DNA from 2 places in the Oryzobacter faecalis genome. Region 1 is predicted to be linked to the other one. Evidence: predicted binding sites of a transcription regulator. Region 1 holds the regulator's gene; the other holds the start of a gene.
What was found. Region 1 encodes LexA, which represses DNA repair genes until DNA is damaged. Its sites were predicted from a motif close to TCGAACANNTGTTCGA; they were not measured.
Positions count from the first base shown of each region.

Region 1 (3,405 bases):
GCACACCTACGTGCTCGCCGACGAGACCGTCCCGCCGGCGCCCCTCGACGGCCTCGGCGTCGACGATGCCCGCCGCGAGCTGACCCGCCGGTTCGTCGCCGGCCACGGACCCGCCTCGGAGCGCGACCTCGCGCGGTGGGCGACCCTCACCCTGGGCCAGGTCCGCGCCGCCCTCGCCGACCTCGCGGGAGAGCTGGAGCAGGTCGAGGTCGGCGGGGAGACGCTGTGGGTCGACCCTGCCACGCCCTCACGGACGACCCGGCCGGTGCGCGCCTTCCTGCTCCAGACGTTCGACGAGGTCTGCCTCACCTACCCCACGACGGGCTTCCCACGGCGTGCGCCCGACACGACACGCACCCGCCTGCTCTCCGAGGCCGGCGGCGGCATCGTGGTCCTCGACGGGGAGGACGTCGGCACATGGAAGCGGACCGTCGGACGCGAGTCGGTGGCCGTCGACCTGCGCCCCGACCTGCCCCTGTCCGCCGACGACGACGCACAGGTGGGCGAGGCCGCGGAAAGGCTGGCCATGTTCATCGGCCGCCCCCTGGACCTGCGCCTCCACCCCCCCGGCCTGAGCCCGGCGGCGCCGGACGGCACGAAGGGCGTCGCGTCCTCTGCACGGGACACGACGCCCTCCGGCGTTCCTGAGGCGGGTCGAGGGCCTCAGCTCTGGGGTCGCCGCGGCGGCCGGCTGGGGCGGTCCGCGGCGAGGGGCGACCTCAGCCGCGGGGGATGACGAGGCGCTGGCCCGCGCTGATCTGCGCGGTGCTCAGCCCGTTCTCGAGCTGGATCGCGACGATGGCGTTGCCGACCGAGAGGTCGGGCAGCTGCGCCGCGGCGATCTCGGACAGGGTCTGGCCCGGGGCGACGGTGACGACGGGACCAGGCTCGACCGCACCGGCGCCACCGAGCCCCGACACCCCGGACGCGACGGCGGCCGTGAGGGCCAGCGCGAGCAGCGCCAGGCGCCCGCGCCGGGTGATGCGCAGCGCGCCGGACGACGGCGCCGCGCCACCCTCGCCGCCGCCGGGGAGGACGACGAGCCGGGGCCTGCGCGGCACCGAGGGGTCGGCGTACCCGAGGTCTGCGGGGTTCCACGCGACTGCACTCATGCTGGCCTCCATCCCGGCGGCCAGTGCGGCCGTCGAACCGGTGTTCGATAGAACGTCTGTACGAGTTGTAGCACGGATGTTCGACCCGGACAAGACACGCCTCGAAGAAATGTTTGAAACGTGTGTACGATCCGCGTACGCTGCCGTCATGGGAAGAAGCCTGTCGGATCCCACCGACAGAGCACCTGACCTGCGACAACGCCGGGATCGAGGCGACCCGGCGCCGTTGGACCAGACCGAAGGGGTCGACATGGCACGTCCGAGGAACGCCGACATCCACGAGATGCCCGACCGCGGCGACGGCGGGGCGCTCACCCACCGGCAGCGCAAGGTCCTCGAGGTCATCCGCAACTCCATCGACCGGCGCGGCTACCCGCCGAGCATGCGCGAGATCGGGGAGGCCGTCGGGCTCACCTCGCCCAGCTCGGTCGCGCACCAGCTGTCCGCGCTCGAGCGCAAGGGGTTCCTGCGCCGCGACCCCAACCGGCCGCGCGCCATCGAGGTGATCTCGCCGGACACCGCGAACGACGAGCCCGGCTACCGCGGCAGCGCCGAGCACGACGACGAGGACGTCACCGGCATCAACGACCACCGGCCGGAGGCGTCCTACGTCCCGGTGCTCGGCCAGATCGCGGCCGGCGTGCCGATCACGGCCGAGGAGGTCGTCGAGGACGTCTTCCCCCTCCCCCGCCAGATCGTCGGCGAGGGCTCCCTGTTCCTCCTCAAGGTCGTCGGCGACTCGATGGTCGACGCCGCGATCTGCGACGGCGACTGGGTCGTCGTCCGCCAGCAGCCCACCGCCGACAACGGCGACATCGTCGCGGCGATGCTCGACAACGAGGCCACCGTCAAGACCTTCAAGCGCAAGGACGGCAAGGTCTGGCTGCTCCCCCACAACGAGGCGTTCTCGCCCATCGACGGCGACCACGCGACCATCCTCGGCAAGGTCACGGCCGTCCTGCGCCGCATCTGACCATCCGCGGACGGCGCCTCAGTCGCGCCTCAGTCGCGCCTTGGCCCGGCCGCGTCCTCGGACCCGGCCGGGCCGAGGCGCTGCCAGAGGGCGGTGTCGACCCAGGCCCCGAACTTGTGGCCCACCTCGCGCAGCAGCCCGACCCGTTCGAACCCGGTCGCCGCGTGGAGCGCCTCGCTCGCCGGGTTCGGCTGGGCGATGACCGCGAGGCAGGTGTGGATGCCGTCGGCGTCGACCCTGGCGAGCAGCGCGTCGTAGAGCTCGCGCCCCAGCCCGCGCCCGCGGGCATCCTCGGCGAGGTAGACGGACACCTCGCGGGTCCCGTCGTAGGCAGGGCGCGGGCGGTAGGTCGACGCGTGGGCGAAGCCGAGGACGGTGCCGTGGTCCCCCTCGATGACCAGCAGGTGGTCGCCGGGCCGGGTCGAGGCGACGCGGTCGGCGAAGTGCTCGGGAGGACGGTGCTCGGTGTCGAACGTGGACACGGCGGTGTCGACGGTGACGTTGTAGATGCCGGCGATGGCGGGAAGGTCGGCCTCGGTGGCCGGGCGGATCGTCGTCACCGGTGAGGGTCCTCAGGCGGCGAGGGCGCCGCGGACGACGGCTCCGAGGGTCGGGGCGAGGGGTGCGTCGAGGCGCAGCGTCATGAGGTCGTCGCCGCGGGTGGGGCCACGGGTCACGGCCACCACGGGGATGCCGCGCTTCGCGCCGTGGCGCACGAACCGCAGACCGGACATCACGGCGAGCGAGGAGCCGAGGACGAGGAGGGCGGGCGCGGCATCGGTGAGCGCGTAGCAGGCGTCGACCCGGTCGCGCGGGACCGAGCCCCCGAAGAACACGACGTCGGGCTTGAGGGTGTCCGCGCCGCAGGCCAGGCACCGGGGCAGCACGAAGCCGGTGACGAGCTGCTCGTCGAGGACGATGTCGCCGTCGGGGCGGATCTGGCTGCTGACCCGGGAGCCGTCGTGCGCCTCACCGGTCGCGAGGAGCTCGAACCCGGGGTTGGCCTCCACCATCCGGGCCTGCAGCAGGTCGCGGTCGGAGCGGTCCTCGCAGGTGAGGCAGACGACGTCGGCGAGGGTGCCGTGGAGCTCGGTGACGTCGCGGCTGCCGGCCTGCTGGTGCAGCCCGTCGACGTTCTGGGTGATGACCGGTCCGAGGACGCCGCGCGCCTGCAGGGTGGCGACCGCCTCGTGGGACGCGTTGGGCTCGGCGCGTCGGAAGCGCTGCCACCCGATGAACGAGCGCGCCCAGTAGCGCCGCCGCGCCTCGCTCGTGGCGACGAACTCCCCGTGCTGCATCGGCGTGACCCGGCGCGTCCCG
Region 1 covers NZ_JBKOFW010000001.1:473,500-476,904, reverse strand. Annotated here, with positions in the region: gene ACK8HX_RS02335 (winged helix DNA-binding domain-containing protein) at 1-736, shown strand, start outside; gene ACK8HX_RS02330 (LysM peptidoglycan-binding domain-containing protein) at 720-1,112, opposite strand; gene lexA (transcriptional repressor LexA) at 1,363-2,085, shown strand; gene ACK8HX_RS02320 (GNAT family N-acetyltransferase) at 2,115-2,645, opposite strand; gene ACK8HX_RS02315 (NAD-dependent protein deacetylase) at 2,658-3,405, opposite strand, start outside.

Region 2 (3,405 bases), on a different contig from region 1:
ATGCCGGCGCGGTGTTCGAGCTGCCCTCGTCGCCGGACGCCCTGTCCGACAGGGTCGCCCGCGTGCTGCGGGTTCTCTACCTGGTGTACACCGAGGGCTACGCGGCGTCGGGTGGCTCCGCGGTGCGCCGCACCGACCTCTGCGCCGAGGCCATCCGCCTGGCGCGGCTCTGCCACCGCCTCGTGCCTGAGAACCATTCCGCCACAGCCCTGCTCGCACTCCTGATCCTGCTGGAGGCTCGGGCGCCGGCGAGGGTGGACGAGCACGGGCTCCCCGTCCTGCTGTCCGAGCAGGACCGGTCCCGCTGGGATGCACGCATGGTCGCCGAGGGCACCGCTCTGCTGGACTCGACCCTCGACGGCGGCGACGTCGGCGAGTACCAGGTCCAGGCGGCCATCGCGGCGGTGCACGACCGGGCCCCCCGGGCGGAGGAGACCGACTGGCCGCAGGTCCTCGCCCTCTACTCGCTGCTCGCCCGCGTGGCGCCGTCACCGTTCGTCGAGCTCGGTCGCGCCGTCGCGCTCGCGGAGGTGGAGGGGCCGGAGGCGGCGCGGCTCGTCCTCGCCGGGATCGGGCCCACCCTCGGCGAGCACGCGCGCTGGCACGCGGTGCACGGCCACGTCGCCGAGCTCGCCGGCGACCTCGGCGAAGCCCGGCGGCGCTACCTCGGGGCCGCCCGCCGGACGACGAACCTCGCCGAGCAGCGTGCCCTGACCATGCGTGCGGCCCGGCTGGGGCGATCGGCAGGTGCGCGCTCCGAGTGACGGCGCTGGTCCCGGGCGGGGTGCGGGTCCCGGCAGTCGGGAGGCTCGGCCGACGGCGTGGCCACGTCCCGGTCATGTCGATGACGCGGCTCCGGTTCTCGGCTCACTCCCACCTGTCGAGGTGCCCCCTTGTCAGGCCACCGGACACGTGGCGCTCGGCGTCGTTCCGCTGTCCGCTCACCACCCGCTGGGCATAGCCGCCCACCTCGCCTTCCGTTCGGCCTCCTTTACAGGCGCCTGGGCGGCGTCCCGCTCCGAGTCGTTCCGTTGCCCGCTCACCACCCGCTGTTCGCACCGCCCGCCTCGCCTTCCGTTCGGCCTCCTTCACAGGCGGCCTCGACGGCGTCCCGCTCGGCCTGGTTCCCTTGCCCGCTCACCACCCGCTGGGCGCACCCGCCCACCTCGCCTCGCGCCGGGCCTCCTTCACAGGCGGCCTCGACGGCGTCCCGCTCGGCTTGGTTCCCTTGCCCGCTCACCATCCCCTGGGCGCACCCGCCCACCTCGCCTCGCGCCGGGCCTCCTTCACAGGCGGCCTCGACGGCGTCCCGCTCGGCTTGGTTCCCTTGCCCGCTCACCATCCCCTGGGCGCACCCGCCCACCTCGCCTCGCGCCGGGCCTCCTTCACAGGCGGCCTCGACGGCGTCCCGCTCGGCTTGGTTCCCTTGCCCGCTCACCACCCGCTGGGCGCACCCGCCCACCTCGCCTCGCGCCGGGCCTTCTCCACAGACGTCCTGGACGCGTCGCGCCACCTCCCGGCCCCTCCCACGCGAACGTGGGTGAAGATCGTCGGCCCAGCGACGATTCTCACCCACGTTCGCCCGACGCAGGGCGGTGCGGAGGGCGCGCACCGACGTCAGGTTGCCGCGCGAATTCGGCTGTGGGTCATCCACATTCACGCTATCGAACACTTGTGCTAAGACTCGCTGACGGGTAGGCTCGCGGGTACAGGGGAGGGGGACAGTATGAGCAGCACCGCACCAGCGACCAGCAGCCGCACCGGGCATCCGAGCGAGCTGCTCGCCCTCCTGCACGACGCGCAGACGCTGCTCGCTGCGCTCCCCGCGCCGTCACCGGCCTCCGGTTCCCGGCAGGCGTGGGCCGAGGTGGTCCGGTCCTGCCAGCGGGTCGTCAACGCGGTGTCGGCGGTGCAGGACGAGGCGATCGTCGCCCTGGCCGCGATCGAGCCGGTGCTGCTCGAGGACGGCACCGACGCCGAGACCCACAAGGCGCCCGGTCACGTCGCCCTGGACGCGGCCGCGGTCGTGTCCGGGGCGCTCGAGGTCACCGCGAACCACGCCAGCGACCGGGTCCGCGACGCGGTCCGGTGGGCCGCCGACGGGGAGGCCGGCACGACCGCGTGCACCGGCCTCGGTGGGCTGCATGCGGCGATGCGCACCGGCGATCTCGACCGGTACCGGGCGGGGGTCGTCGCGCACGAGCTGGAGGAGGCGCCGGCGCCGGTCGCCGAGACCGTCATCGCCACCCTCGGTGAGCACCTCGCGTCCGAGACCGGGGTGCAGCTGCGGCGGCGGACCCGGCGGCTGCTCGCGAGGGTCAGCCCCGACCTGCTGCGCCAGCGAGCTCAGCGTGCGCGGCAGGAGTGCGGGCTGCGCCGCCGCGTCGGCGAGCCGGGCGTGGACGTGTGGGACGGCTCCTTCCCCTCCGAACAGGCCGCCAAGGCGTGGGCCGCGATCGACACCCGCGCCCACCAGCTCCTCACCGACGGCGCAGTCGACCGGATCGACCGAGCCCGCGCCCAAGCGTTGATCGATCTCGTCATGCAGTCGGCGACGGTCACCACCATCATCACCCTCACCGTCCCCGCGAACGACGTCGAGCCCGCGGCCGACGCCCGGACCGCTACCGCGACCGGAGAGGACCCCACGACCGTGGCTGCCGCCGATCGGCTCACCGCCGGCGACGCCGTCGACGGCGGGTTCGTCGAGGTCGCCACCGGACGCGGCACCGAGCAGGTCCTCGTCCCCACGACCTGGCTCACCGACCGGATCCACCCCGCCGACGGCGGCGACCAGGCGGACGTCCGGGTCGAGAACCGAAGCTGCGACCCCGTCACCGGCGCCATCCTCGACCACCGGACCTCCAGCGCGTACCGGCCTCCGGACACAATGGCGACCCTCGTTCGGCGACGCGACGGCAGGTGCCGATTCCCGGGGTGCTCCGTCGCCGCCAAGTTCTGCGATCTCGACCACGTCCGGCCCTGGCCCGACGGCTCGACCACCGCGAGCAACCTCATGTGCCTGTGCCGCCGCCACCACCGGATCAAACAGCGACCCGGCTGGCGAGCCGTCCTGCACCCCGACGGCACCGCCACCTGGACCGACCCCACCGGCCGACGACGCACCACACTGCCGGTCGACGCCCTCCACACCGCCACCCTCCCCGCGACCCCGGCCGCCACCACCGGCACCGCAACCCCCGCAGGGGAGACCGCACCGCCCAGCACAGTCGCCGCCGGCAGCGACCGACCCGGCACCCCCGCACCACGGGCCGCCCCACCCGACCGGTTCAGTCACCTCGAGTACGCGCTCGAACACCTCCTCGGCGCCGACCTGACCACTCTGCCCGCCCTGACCCGCTCCACCACCAGCTCCAGGCGCGCAGGCCGAGTCAGCGTCATCCG
Region 2 covers NZ_JBKOFW010000002.1:400,606-404,010, reverse strand. Annotated here, with positions in the region: gene ACK8HX_RS05720 (RNA polymerase sigma factor) at 1-764, shown strand, start outside; gene ACK8HX_RS05715 (HNH endonuclease signature motif containing protein) at 1,727-3,405, shown strand, end outside.
Region 2: the regulator LexA is predicted to act here: its motif matches at 1,665-1,680, upstream of ACK8HX_RS05715 (HNH endonuclease signature motif containing protein).